Regions from separate parts of the Sporolactobacillus terrae genome, predicted to be linked through region 2. Evidence: predicted binding sites of a transcription regulator. Region 2 holds the regulator's gene; each other region holds the start of a gene.
The links. Region 2 encodes NrdR, which represses ribonucleotide reductase genes. Its sites were predicted from a motif close to AACACNATATATNGTGTT; they were not measured.

Region 1: nrdI (class Ib ribonucleoside-diphosphate reductase assembly flavoprotein NrdI) is a predicted target of NrdR. The motif match lies at 1,852-1,869, and genes of this name have one in related genera.
Region 3: nrdJ (ribonucleoside-triphosphate reductase, adenosylcobalamin-dependent) is a predicted target of NrdR. The motif match lies at 1,970-1,987, and genes of this name have one in related genera.

The regions. Positions count from the first base shown of each region.
Region 1 is NZ_CP082837.1:580,800-585,662, reverse strand. Features, by position in the region: gene nrdE (class 1b ribonucleoside-diphosphate reductase subunit alpha) at 1-1,424, opposite strand, end outside; gene nrdI (class Ib ribonucleoside-diphosphate reductase assembly flavoprotein NrdI) at 1,387-1,770, opposite strand; gene K7399_RS02610 (RNA degradosome polyphosphate kinase) at 2,087-4,228, opposite strand; gene K7399_RS02605 (Ppx/GppA phosphatase family protein) at 4,238-4,863, opposite strand, start outside.
Region 2 is NZ_CP082837.1:1,691,117-1,695,979, forward strand. Features, by position in the region: gene K7399_RS08060 (putative sporulation protein YtxC) at 1-107, opposite strand, end outside; gene dnaI (primosomal protein DnaI) at 200-1,132, opposite strand; gene K7399_RS08070 (replication initiation and membrane attachment family protein) at 1,157-2,530, opposite strand; gene nrdR (transcriptional regulator NrdR) at 2,597-3,076, opposite strand; gene coaE (dephospho-CoA kinase) at 3,162-3,761, opposite strand; gene mutM (DNA-formamidopyrimidine glycosylase) at 3,758-4,597, opposite strand; gene polA (DNA polymerase I) at 4,654-4,863, opposite strand, start outside.
Region 3 is NZ_CP082837.1:2,288,807-2,293,669, forward strand. Features, by position in the region: gene mvaD (diphosphomevalonate decarboxylase) at 1-497, opposite strand, end outside; gene mvk (mevalonate kinase) at 529-1,500, opposite strand; gene nrdJ (ribonucleoside-triphosphate reductase, adenosylcobalamin-dependent) at 2,054-4,279, shown strand; gene K7399_RS10935 (ECF transporter S component) at 4,297-4,800, shown strand; gene K7399_RS10940 (DUF4430 domain-containing protein) at 4,834-4,863, shown strand, end outside.

The DNA of each region.
Region 1 (4,863 bases), 1.1 Mb from region 2:
TTCGCAAGATACCCATTCAGATTCATGGCCCCTAACCCGACCGAGTGCAATTCGCGATTAGCCAGGCTGACGCCGGGTGCATTAGGGATTTCCGTCATGTCGCTGACCTTGGTCAGCGCAGCAATACCGGAATGAACGGAGTCGCGTACTTTGCCGGATTCCATTACATTAACAATATTTAAGGAGCCAAGAATACAGGAAACGTCACGACGAATATCATCTGGGACGCTGTAGTCGTTAATCGTTGAGGTCTCCTGCAACTGGAAGATCTCTGTGCAAAGATTGGACATTTTGATGTCGCCAAGACGATGAAGCGGATGATTTTTATTGGCATTGTCTTTATAAAAAATATAGGGATAGCCGGACTGCATCTGCATTTGAGCAATCAAATTCAAAAATTCACGAGCATCGGCACTTTTCTTTTTGACTGCTGGATTGGCAACGAGCTCATCATACATTTCGTCCATATTCATGTCGTCCAAGTGCTTGCCGTATGCCTTGTAGACGGTGTAGGGCGCGAACATGAAAAACGTTTTCCCGGCCTCAGCAAGTTCAAAGAACTTTCCAGGAACGATCAAACCAATGGACAAGGTTGACAGGCGAATGTCTTCATCAGCATTTTCTTTCTTCGTATCCAAAAATTCCGGAGCGTCCATGTGAAAAATATTCAGATAAGCCGCGCCTGCACCCGGACGCTGTCCCAGTTGATCTGCATAGGAGAACCCAAGCTGAAGTTTGCGTGCAACTGGTATAACGCCCTTAGCCACACCTTCTACACCTTTAATCGCTTCTCCGCGCGCACGAATCTTCGAAAGGTTCAAAGCAACGCCACCGCCGATTTTCGACAGTTGCTGCGAGGTGCTCTCAATGTAGTTGATCGAATTGAGCGAGTCGTCGGATTCAAGCAAAAAACAGGAAACCATTTCACCACGCCGTGCTTTTCCCGCATTTAAGAACGTTGGCGTGGCCGGCTGATAGCGCTGCTCCATCATCGCATGCATAAATCGCTCAGCGCGTGCATAATTTCCTCCAGAAAGGAATAAAGCAACAATCGAAACCCGTTCAGCGTAGTTTTCGAGATAGTGAGATTTGTCATTGGTTTTCATCGCATAGTCACGATAAAATTTACTTGCAGCCATGTAGGATTTGAATTGGAAATGATAGTCTGAAGCGATTTGATGCAGTCGTTCAATCTCTTCTTCACTATATTGTGCAAAAACATCGTAGTAATAATGTTCGTCAACCAAATAGTGCAGCCGATCAAGTATTCCCGGGAAATGAATCGTTTTTTCATGAACTTCTTCCATATAGACCCGGATCGCCGCTTGGTCTTTTTCCAAGCGGTAAAAACCGTCTTCTCCACGAGTCAGCACTTCATTATTTAATTCAGTATAGGACTTTGATTTGATCGCTTCGTTCGGCAAGTGCCTTCACCCTTTCTTGAAATTCCGCGACATCTTCTGCTGTGCCGCCCAGTTCAAACTTATATAGAATAGGAACATGGTAGCTTTTCGATACAACATCTGCCGCATGAGCAAAATTATGCCCCCAGTTCCTGTTTCCGCTAGCAGCGACCGCAACGAGATAATTTCCGTTTTTCATTAAAAACGCCTTAACGGTTTCCGGAGCGTCACCGAAACCGATGGTATTCGTGACGAGCACAAACGGTTCCTGAACACGGTCCACACTGCTGATTGGCTGGTGAGATAGGCCGGTCTTGCCAAGAAATCGTTTGACATTCCCCGTCATGGTTTCGTATAAAATCAGCAATTCGGGCGCATCTCCTTTACTATGTAATGAAAATGAAGAACCGCATCATTTCACTACATATTGTATTATATTAAATACAATACCACAATATATTGTGGTATTTCAACGATTTTATACCAGAATATATTGTGGCTGATTGATCAGGTCTGATCCTGTTTTTTAAAAACTATCTTTTATCATAAGCCATGTTCCGATGCGTTTCAATATGTCTCTTCCTGCATCAAACCGTGAGCCTGCTCACTTCATTCGAAAATGCGCGGTTTTAAGGGGAAAAGGCTCCCCAAATTTGTCGAGAAATTTTTTCGGTTGTCCCCCATCAATGATCCGGATTCTGTGAATCTTCGTTCCCCTTGATTGGAATAAAGGTCCGCCGTTCACGTAATGAATCCTCACGGCGAATCGTTCGCTGCGCCGCCATCTTTGCCAAGTACTCCTGAACATTAAAGGGGATTTTTCCGCGTCGATCCGTTTTTTCATAGTGATTATCGCTTCCTAGAACGCGCGTTTTGATATTGTCGCGCATCATCAAATCAAACAAATCGATGATGGTCTTTTTGATCTTTGCATTCTCAATCGGAAACATTAATTCAACGCGTCGATTTAAATTTCGAGGCATCAAGTCAGCACTGGCCAGATACACAAGTGTATCGCCGCCGTTACCGAACATATAGATCCTGCTATGCTCCAGGTAACGGCCGACAATCGAATGTACGTCAATATTCTCACTGACGCCGGGAATCCCTGTGCGCAGGCAGCAGATGCCGCGGATGATCAGTTGAATCTTCACACCGGCTGCTGAAGCGCGGTACATGGCCTTAATCATCCCTTCATCAGACAAAGCATTCATTTTAGCGCGAATAAATGCTGGTTTACCGTCCTGTGCATTTTTAATTTCATTATCAATCAAATCCATCAAGGTATCGCGCAACCAAAGTGGTGCCATGACTAATTTATGGAAATAAGGCGGTTCTGAATAGCCGGAGAGCATGTTGAATACGTTGGATGCATCAATCCCCATCTGCTCATTGCAAGTCAGAAGACCCATATCTGTATAAAAGTGAGCGGTAATATCATTATAGTTTCCCGTTCCAAAATGCATGTAACGCTTAATCCCGTTTTCTTCGCGTCTGACGACAAGCGCCATTTTGCAGTGAGTTTTCAGACCAACAAGTCCGTAAATAACATGACATCCCGTTTTCTCCAATTTCTGTGCCCAGTTAATGTTATTTTCTTCATCAAAACGTGCTTTCAGCTCAACCAGTACCGTTACCTGTTTGCCATTTTCAGCGGCTTTTTCCAAATAACGGATGATCGGAGAATGCCCTGATACGCGGTAGAGCGTCATTTTAATTGCCAGCACCTGCGGATCCCTTGAAGCTTGGCGAATCAATTCGATCACCGGATCAAAGGATTCATACGGATGGTGAAGAAAAATGTCTCCCGCGCGCATCGCATCAAAGATCGAATGCTCAAGCAATTCGTACTGAATAAATGGGCGATTCGCTGAATAGACCATATCGCCGGGTGCTTCAATTTTTCCCACTAATTTGGAAAGAAAAGTTAAATCAATCGGTCCGTTTACGCGATAGACATTTTCTTGACTCACGGAAAGACGGTCGAATAATTTAGCGATTAAGCGGTCACTGATTCCTGCCTCGACATCAAGATGAATCACATTGCCGCGCTCACGCAAACGGAGCTGCTTCTCAATTTCCTTAAGCAGATCTTCCGTATCCTCCTCATCAACCTCCAGATCCATATCACGAATAACTCTGTAACACGCCGATTCAATGACATCAAAGCCGACAAACAGCTGATGCAAATGTCGGCGAATAATGTTTTCTAGCAGAATGAAACTGGTATGTCCCTCTTGATCCGGCAGTTTGACAACGCGCGGTAGAACATTTGGAACCTGTACCGTGACAAACTCACGATGCTGGATTTGACTGTTCTTTTTATGAATGAATGCAGCGATATTAATGCTTTTATTCAAGATCAGCGGAAACGGGCGTGACGAATCGACGGCCATCGGTGTCAGAACCGGATAAACTTCACGGTTGAAGTAATGGTCGATAAAATCGAGTTGTTTTTGCGCCAATTCATCGACGTCCAGAATATGAATATTTTTCTCATCAAGGAGCTTCTTCAGCATCCGATTATACGTGGTATACTGTTGGGCAATCATATGGTGGGCAGCTGTACTGATTGCAGCAAGCTGCTGTTCCGGCTTCATTCCGGAAGGATCCGATTTATCATAGCCAACGTTAACCATGTCAATTAATGATGCCACCCGTACCATAAAGAATTCGTCTAGATTGCTTGCGGTGATCGACAAAAACTTTACCCGTTCAAGCAGCGGATTATCTTTGTCTCTTGCTTCCTCAAGAACCCGCTCATTAAAAAGCAACCAGCTCAGTTCGCGATTGCTGAAGTACTCCTGTCGATCGAACTGTTCCATGACAACCACCTACCCTCTTAAAATCGGTTTCAACCCAAAAACTTCTTCAAAATAGGCTGACTTATCATTAAACGTCTGCTTTTCAAGCGAGAGATCATCATCAGAGCGCGCCGTGATCGTCACTTGATCCTTTTTCAGTGATACGGCAATCCGTTCTACCTTCTGCTGCCTGCTGTCATCAAGTGCATCCGCAATACGAAGCAGCGCAGCAAGTTTTGCAGCAGCCAGCCTGCTTGACTCCGGCAGCTTACGAAAAGCTGTGTTATTAATCGAAGGCGTTTCAGCACTATGATAACGGGCAATCGTGGCAACAAGATCGCGTTCCAGTTCTGAAATGCCGATAATCTCAGATGATTGGATGATGTAATAGGAATGCACATAATGCGCATTCATATCAATATAACTTCCGGTGTCCTGTAGAATTGCCGCAAGCTGAAGCAACAGCCTATCCCGCTTGTCCAGTCCATGAAGCCGGCGCAAACGATCAAACAGGTGCAGCGCAAAACGTTCAACGACCATAATGTGCTTTGGATCGCAATTGTAGCGATCCGCAATATTGCGTGCGGATACAATGATATCCTCTGTAAACGAATGATCCAGCACCTTTTTGCGCATCTCAAGCAGTTCATGCACAA
Region 2 (4,863 bases):
GCCAGTCGACTGTTAATAAGCATCACACCAGTTACTTGTCTAAAAGAAGAAGGCAAATTCCGATAGAATTCTGCAGCCTCCTGCCGGGTATCAAAATCAATCTCCAATGGTTCATCCTCCCCGTCCCAACTTATATAAAGACTATATGGGAGGAAGTCCTTATTCATGCACTTTTGTTTTCATTTTTTTAGACTTTTAATCAACGCCGATTGACACCGGTCATTTCAACCAATTGGGTAAAATGGCGGATACGTTCCATTAAACGCTTTGCCTTTACATGTTCAATCCCGCTTTTTTGCGAATAGGAGAAATGATCTTCTAGTTCGTCATAGGTGAAGTTCGACGTGTAAAGGGTCGGTAAATGATCCATCATTCGGTATTGAAGAATACTACCGAGGACTTCGTCGCGTACCCACGGTGTAATGGTTTCCGCACCGATATCATCAAGGATCAGGACTGGTGTCTTTTTCAAGACTTCTAATTTCTCATCGACCGAATGGTTCTGAATCGCTCCTTTTATTTCTCTGAAAAAGTCGGGTACGTACACAATAAGCGAGGCAATATGGCGCCGTTCAGCGAGTCTCTTCATGATTGCACCCATCAAATAGGTCTTGCCGACACCAAACTCGCCGCAAAGATAAAGACCTTTAGTCTCCGAGGGATTATTTAGGTAACGCTTTACAAATTCTCCCGCCGCCAAAATCGCTTCCTGCCGGCCGCCTTCTTCCTTATCAATGGAGTCAAACGTTGCGTTCAATACGTCTTTCGGCACATAATAGCTGTGGATGAGATTACTTTGTCGCTGCTTTACTTCCTGTTCTTCAAGAAGCGGGCATCGAACAAAGGTCAAGGACGGTGTCCCTTTGTCATTCACTAATTGAGGGCGGTAACCCTTCATCATGTTCGGACAGTGGTCGAGTCCCGGACAATGCGCACAAGCCTTTCGTTCCGTGACGAACTGAAACAGCCGTGACGCGTTTCTTGACCAAGCCGCTTCATCAATATCCGGATTTTTTTCTGCAAATTCACGAACATCTGGGTGAGTACGCAGCTCGTTTTCTAGTTGACTCCACTGCTTCTGCACATTCCGGCCCGCTGACAACGTTTTAAATAATGAACCTAATGAATCCATGTAAGGCACCCCCTTTTGATGTTGTTAAATTTGATTCAAATAGTCTTCAAGCCACTTGGCTCTCTGTTTTACCGCTTCTTCATTCGCTTTGGTTTGTTTCTCTGGTTTCTTCGGCCGCTTCATCCATTCCGGAATGACCTCCTGATGCTCTTTTCGAACTGAGGTGCGGGCTGAAGCCGCCGTTCGGTTTGCAGGAGGCTTTTTCATCTGCTTCCGTTTCTTCTGTTCCTCACGTGCATAGTTCATCGCCTGACGTACGGTTGTCACATCCGCCCGTGCCCATTGTGCGGCGACTTTTTCGACGAATGCTTTGTTTAATTTATGATCATTGACTTGCGAAATATAGTCAATCAATACATTAATTACACCTGGGTTCATCTTCGTGTCGAACATTAAATTTTCAATGAGTCTCAAATCCGGTCCTGCCGGCTTACTGCCTTGTCCAAGCGCTTCAAGCAGTTGATACGGGGAATTGCGTTCATACCACGCAATCAACTGTTCTTCTTCGGTTTGTGGCTCTTTCTCTGTAAATTCCCGTTGCGACTCCGGCTGTATCCGTTCGTAAAGTGCCGGCATTTCATCTGCACCATGTTCAAGCAGATAGAAATCACGAACCTCTTTACGCAGTGCCTCGATATCGACCTCTCCGGTATGAAGCGCCGCTGCTTGCACCGCCTTGCTCATATCATACGGTTCAGTACGGTACACGAAAGCAAGTTTATCAATCGCCTGGCGCACGTCTTCGGTCAACGCATCCTCATCAACAATAGCATCAGACAAATACGTCATCATTTGCTTAAAGTCAAAGTGTGTCTTTAGCCCGACCTTCGGCGAAGTCGCGCGGTTCGCCCATGAACCGTCCGTCTTCACATGATTGCGCTCATCATTCGTCTCTGAAGCAGGGACCGATTTGAAGACTTCATCAAATGATGCAGATACATCTTCATAGTCGACGGTATTTACCCTGTGAACGGCGAATAATTCTGTAAGACGTTTGTATTCACGTGCACCGATCTGACGATATAAAAACAAATTTAAAAAACCGTCTTTGAAAAATCGATTCGGCGTGAGCGGCGGTTCTAGACGATAGACAAACTGACCGGGGGCTGCCTCCTTTTTTTTCAAAGTTTCCAGCAAGCCCACGGCCTCAAGTTTCTTTCTCGCTTTTAAAATACGATCCAAAGACAAGTTCATCGAACCCATTAAATGATGATGGGTTAAATGTTCTTCTGAAACATCAACTTCCTGCCAAAGCGTAAAATACAGACTTGCTGCTTCGATACCAATGAGCGGCTGATACAGCAGTGTTACGACTCTTTGGTCAAAAGAATGAAGCAGTCCGTTTGTCTCAACGCGATAATGATCGCCCGGCAGCACTTCCTTCCAAGACTGCAGCATGTCTTTATCCCCCTGCTCTGCATCAATTTTGCATCAATCCATACTTTTTCATTGTCCGGACAAAATTTATTTCTTGTTGTTTTTCTCTTTTTCCAGCTGATCTTTTAATTCTTGTATTTTTTTCGCAAAAACATTGATATCTGTAAACTGTCTATATACAGAAGCAAAGCGGACATACGCGACCTCGTCCACCTTCACCAATTCATTCATCACACGTTCGCCGATTTCATGGCTGTTCACTTCAGAACGCCCTTCATCGCGCAGCGCTTTTTCAACATCGTTGGCAAGCTGCTCGAGACGTTCGAGTGGAACCGGACGTTTTTCGCACGCTTTAATCAGCCCGCGCAGCATCTTCTCGTGGCTGAAAGCTTCGCGGTTATCCCCTTTTTTCACAACAACCAAAGGCGTTTCTTCTACCTTCTCAAACGTTGTAAAGCGATGATGGCACAATTCACATTCTCTACGTCTGCGGATGGCACGTCCATTATCGACCGGGCGTGAATCCAGCACTTTCGTTGCCATTTGTTTGCAATTCGGACAGCGCATTATTCTCACTCCATTCGCTGTTATCGATAAGCTTATTGTATCCTACTGGACAACGGATGAAAAGCCGCGTGAGATGTACCTAGACTTAACAATCAAACAGCCCATTGCAAAACAGTGCACGGATCTGTTCTTCGGTTTTCTTTACAGAGCCGTTGTTATCAATGATGGCATCTGCTCGCTTTGCTTTCGCTTCAAGAGACATCTGCGCATTAATCCGATCACGCGCTTGTTCCTCAGCAAGGCCGTTCCGCTTCATCAAACGTTTTAATTGCTCCTCCGGGGTTACATAAACAACCAACGTTTTATCCGTCCAGGTCTCAAGACCGCTCTCATAGAGCAATGGGATATCCAAAAAGACGATCGGCTCCCTGCGCTTCTCCAGTTCGTCTAACTGCTGAAGCATGCGTGTTCGAATCAAAGGATGCAAGAGTTCATTTAACAGCTTGCGTTTCTTGTCATCCTGAAAAATGAGCGCGCCCAGTCTCTTTCTGTCCAATGCACCACTGGGCAAAAGCATCCCTTTACCAAAATGGCGTACAATTAAGTCCAGCCCTTTTTCTCCAGGTGTAACAACTTCTCGAGAGACGCGATCAGCGTCGATCACCGGATAGCCATGCGCGATGAGCCAGCGTGAAACCATACTCTTCCCGCTGGCAATGCCTCCGGTTAAGCCTATTTTGATCATTGCTTTGAACGCCTAGGCTGGCATATCGGGCAATAGTGTGTGCCACGACCGCCGACCTTGATTTTTTCAATCGCAGTCCCGCAGCGTACGCACGGCTCCCCTTTCCGCCCATAGACCGCAAGCTCCTGTTGGAAGAACCCCATATGCCCTTGACTGTTTACAAACGTTCGAATCGTACTTCCACCAAGGGTGACCGCTTTTGTCAACGTGTCCACAACCGCATGATGCAGCTGCTCCAGCTGCTCCGTGCTCAGGCTTGATGCAGGGGTAAGCGGATGAATCCCGGCTTTAAACAGCGATTCATCGACATAGATATTGCCTAAGCCAACCACAACCGTCTGGTCAAGTAATACTTGTTTAGTTGAGCGGCCGGTTCGCGAAAATGCTGCGGTTAGGTAATCAACCGTTAAGTCCTTTGAGAGCGGCTCTGGCCCTAATTTTGCAAGCGGCGGATGCTGCCATTCCTCACCCTTATTAAAGAGATGCATGGTTCCGAACTTACGCACATCACGATAACGAAGCGCCGTATCATCGGTAAAATGAAAGATCACATGCGTATACTTATCAATCGGCGCGTACTCCGGATCCAAGCGATAGCGCCCCTCCATACGCAAATGCGAGACAAGCACTGACTCATCCAAACAGAAGAGCAGGAACTTCCCCCGCCGCTTTATATCGTGAATCGTCTGCCCGATAAGTGCGTGCTTAAACTGATTAAGATTATCCGGGCGCCGGATGATCTTCGGCCAGCGTACCTCAACTTCTTTCACCGTTTTCCCCAAGACAAGCTGTGATAATGTCCGTTTGACGGTTTCAACTTCTGGTAATTCCGGCAAATCTCTCACTCCCAACTAGCCAAGCAGCGCCGTTGAGTCGGCGCCAAACGCTTTCTTTATTTTGCATCGTACCACGTCGGTCCGTATGAGCACTCGACTTTCAGTGGCACGCGAAGTTCAATGGCATGCTCCATCACTTCAGGAACAATGCGATTCATGATACCGAGTTCGTGTTCCGGGACCTCGAAAATCAATTCATCGTGCACCTGTAGCAGCATCCGGGTTTGCAATTTTTCTTCTTGAATCCGATGATCCATATGAATCAT
Region 3 (4,863 bases), 600 kb from region 2:
TCAACCGGCACCGCATAAGAACTCGCATCGTCTGTTCCTTTCATCCATTTAACAAAACCGCCGTAAATCGAACGTGAAGCCGAGCCCGAACCGCGACGCGCAAGCCGCGAAAGCGCAGTTCCCGAGCAGTCCAGGCCATAGGCACGAGCTGCTGCGGCTGAAAGAGCAGCAAAACCAGAGGCCGAAGACGCAAAGCCGGAGGCCACCGGAACGTGATTTCTGGTTACAATTCGAGCAAACATGTGATTTCTTGATTTTTCACGAACAAGGTCCATAAAACGACTGATTTTTGCAGCGGGAGCGCCGCTTAAAGGCGCGCCAGCCATAATCACTTCATCTTCGTGCAGCCCTTGCAGTGGTTCAACACTAGTTTCCGTATAGAACGCATCGAGCGTAAGCGACAAACTACTGTTCATCGGCAGAATGAGCTGCTCGTCCTTCTTCCCCCAATACTTAATCAAAGCAATATTTGTATACGCGCGTGCAGCAGCATACAATGCACTCACTCTCCTTCTCTCTTATATCAGGTCAGTCCAAGAACCCGGCATTGACCGGAAGATCTCTGCCCTGAAGCGGCTGAATCCAAGTCTTAGCTGCGCCGGCACCCATTAACTTATTTGCTAGATCATGCGCCTTACGCACATCCTTTACCAGTGCAATCATGCAGCCGCCGCATCCCCCGCCGGTCATCTTCGCGCCAATCGCCCCATCTTTCATCGCCGTTGCAACTAAATGATCCAAAGAAGGATGGCTGACGCCCAGCTCTTGCAGAAGAAGATGCGCGTCCAGCAATATGGAGCCCAAGGCTTCTTCTTTTGCGGTCTCCAACGCATCTCTTGCGCTTGAAGTAAGGACACCTAATTGGTTTACTTTCCGCCGGAGCAGCGCGCTTTGCAGCAGACGTTGTTTCAAGGCGGTGACCGCACGCTTCGTCTGCCCTTTTATACCGCTATCGGCAATGACCAAACAACCGCGCAGCTTATGGTGAATCCATTCCATGCCTTTTCCTTTCATAAAGAAAATCGGATGCGTACTACTGGCCGCAGCTGCATCGAGACCGCTCGGATTTCCATGAAAATATTTTTCAGAAACGCCGACGAGATTGAGCAGTACATTTCGCTCAAGCGGTGTTTCAAAATAGTTGAATAAACTACGAACTACCGATATCGCAACGGCGGCGCTTGAGCCCATGCCGCGCGCTGCAGGAATCGCACTGTTAATAGTGATCGTTACATCTTTTTCAGGCCGCTTTAAAACGTGCAGTGCTGCCGGAATAACCGTTCTGAGTCCGGCAATCTGATCCGTTCCATCATTCAAAATGCCATTATAGAAGCTGCATTGCAGCCTCAGCGGTCCAAGACAGCGCGTTGTTTGCGTCACTGCATGCACTGCCGGAACGGGCAGAGCAATCGCCGGTTTTCCGTAAACAACCGAGTGTTCGCCAATCAGAATAATTTTACTGCTGCTCACGCCAATTCCAGTTTCGTGGTCTCTCATCATTGTTTCCTCATCTTCCACTAGAGTCTGCAGTATTTATCAAGAAGCACTGCCAAGGGAGGGGTCCCGAATCGTATAAATCCCCCTACCGATGCAGAGATCAAAAAAAACAGTTCAATAATCAGAATGATGCCGTTCGAATTCAAGACCCGTACTTATTTAAGCATTGGTTGAAACGCAGACGACTATTCTCCACTTACACATTTTATTGATAACGATTCTCAATTTCAAGGATAAGCTCAGTTTTTTTTTAGTCATCGATCCCCGATCAGCAAAACCGTTATGCCCCTGGTCCTCACTCATCAGAAAAAAGTCTTGTCTCCTGCGCAGTTATTGTGCTGATAAGAGGTCTATACTGTATGTTTTCATGAAGTGACAATTATGTGACACTCTATTTAACTGGATTGATGCATCCAAAGGCTGTCACAGCAAAAATCCGATAACCATGCATGATTGTACCGAAAAAGCCAGGAATACTATATATTGATTATATTATTGACTTTAATACGATATCTAGTTACGATGAGCAGGAAACGTCGTCGAGAGGAGTAAAATAATGCAGATTAAATTATCAGATGCTTACATACAAAAGATAAAGTCGGAAGTTCAGCCGCACTGGGGTGAACTCGGATGGGTCACCTATAAAAGAACCTATGCCCGCTGGATTGAGCCGCTTGGCCGCTACGAAGAATGGGACGAGACGGTAAGGCGAGTGGTTGAAGGCAATATTAATCTGGATCCGAGACTCCATGCGGATCAGGTATCCGAAGCAACCGTCCGTGAGCTTGGAAAAGAAGCCGAGCGCTTATTTAAACTCATTTACAGCCTGTGCTCCACCCCATCAGGGCGCAACCTTTGGATCTCCGGTACAGACTATCAGCAGCGTGTCGGCGATGCATTGAATAATTGCTGGTTTATTGCGATTCGTCCCCAAGCCTATGGGGACAGCCACATCGTTCCTTTCTATCTGAAGAAAGAGCAGCCGGCCGTATCCATGCCCTTCTCTTTCCTGTTTGACGAATTGATGAAGGGCGGCGGTGTCGGTTTCTCCGTTTCTAGAGCAAATATTCGTCAAATCCCTCCGGTGACGCGTCACGTGAAGCTGGATATTCTAATTAGTAAAGAAAATGGAGATTACGCAGCAGCGCTTGAGGCAGGCGCTCAAGATGCCGATACCTGGTATCAGGATCATGACCGCGCAGCTTATCTCTGTTACCAAACGCCGGATACACGCGAAGGATGGGTAGAATCGAACGCCCTGCTCATTGATGCCCACTTCTCGTCTATGATTGACCATGCATCGCATGTGGTCATCGATGTCAGCTCGATTCGTGAAAAAGGGAAAAAAATTAAAGGATTCGGCGGTGTGGCCGCAGGTCCTGTTCCGTTCATCGAAATGCTGGGCGCAGTAAACCGTGTGCTGAATCAGGCAAACGGGAAATCGCTCACATCCGTGGACTGTACGGACATCTGCAATTTAATCGGCAAAAATGTCGTTGCCGGCAATGTGCGCCGCAGTGCGGAAATTGCCCTTGGTGATCCGGACGACCAAGCCTTCGTCACGATGAAACAGGATCAGGAACAATTAATGGATCATCGCTGGGCCTCAAACAACAGTGTGCTGGTCACCCCTGATTTTAATCACTACGATGCGGTTGCCGAGGCGATTGCCAAAAATGGAGAACCGGGTATCGTCAATCTGGACAACATCCGCAACTACGGGCGGTTTGCAGACGGTCGTCAGCCGGGCATCGACGCTGATGCAGAAGGAACCAACCCCTGCGGCGAAATCTCATTAGGAAACGGCGAACCCTGCAACTTATTTGAAGTCTTCCCAGGGATTGCAGAAGAGATGGGCTGGTCGATGGAAGAAGTCTTCAGTCTTGCCGTCCGCTATGCCAAACGCGTCACGTTCTCGCACTATGATTGGCAATGCTCAAGAACAATTATCGAGAAAAATCGGCGCATCGGCATCTCAATGAGCGGCATCCAAGACTGGGTGCTCGAACGATTTGGCGAACGTCTCATCAGCGGATTCGTTGATGCGCAAGACCCGGAAAGCGGAACTTTATATCAAAAACCGGTATTTAATGAGCAAGCGGCACAATGTGTTGATGCCTTTTATCAAATGGTCGTCAAAGCCGATCAACGGTATTCCCAGACACTCGGCTGCAGTCCATCAATCAAACACACAACCGTCAAACCTTCCGGAACGGTCTCAAAGCTTGTCGGGATATCCGAAGGAATGCACTTTAGTTTTGATAAATACTTGATTCAGCGCATCCGTTTTCAGGACAGTGATCCCTTACTGCCCGTGCTGCAAAAAGCCGGCTATACGATCGAAAAAGATGTATACTCTGAAAATACAATGGTCGTCGAATTTCCGGTCAAAGCCGGCAGTGCTGATCATAAAGGCTTTGTATCCGCGAATGATGTATCGATCGGCGAACAGTTTGCGACGCAGCTGTTTCTGCAAACCTACTGGGCAGACAATTCGGTCAGCTGCACCATTACGTTCCATAAAGAGGAAGCCTCTAAGATTGCCGGACTGCTTCAGCAATACCGAAGCCGGTGCAAGTCAACCTCGCTGCTTCCCTACAGCGGACACGGCTTTGCTCAAGCACCGAAAGAGCCGATCAGTAAAGCAGCGTATCTTGAGCGCAAAGCCAAAATTGGCGCGGATGTTGCTGAACTCTATCGAACGCTCCGTCTCAAGGAACAGAAAGACCTTGAAATCGTCGATCAAAGCGACTGCGTCGGTGGCGCTTGTCCGGTAAAATAAGTGACCTGGAGGGTACCATGATGCTGGCCATTCATAAAATGACACTGCTCGCTTTGCTGACTGCAGCCGCGGTCGCCGGTCGACTTGCGATTCACGGAATGAATATCCAACCGGCGACGCTCATCATCATTCTGACCGGATGGTTTTTTGGCTGGAAGATGGGGGCTGCTGAAGGGCTATTAACGGCGCTGGTTTCCGATCTGTTTCTCGGCCTCGGCTATTGGACGCTTTTTCACATTGTCGCGTGGGGACTGATCGGACTCCTTTCCGCACTGCTTCCACAGAAGCGGTGGCTCTATTTCTTATGGCTGGTCGTGAGCGGATTAGTGTTTGGTATGATCATGGCCTTGTCCTATTTTGTTTTCACCCAAAATCCCTTAACGGTCGTCGGTCTATGGATCAGCGGACTGCCTTTTGATCTCTATCACGCGGCAGGAAATCTCATTTTCGGTTTGTTTTCTCCGCTTTTGTTCAAAGTCTTCGCAGCTGAAGCCCGTAAATTGAACAAACAGACCCGTTAAGCAAACACCCTACACGAAGAGGAGCCAGAAATAATGAAAACCATTTATCGAGTCATCATAGCG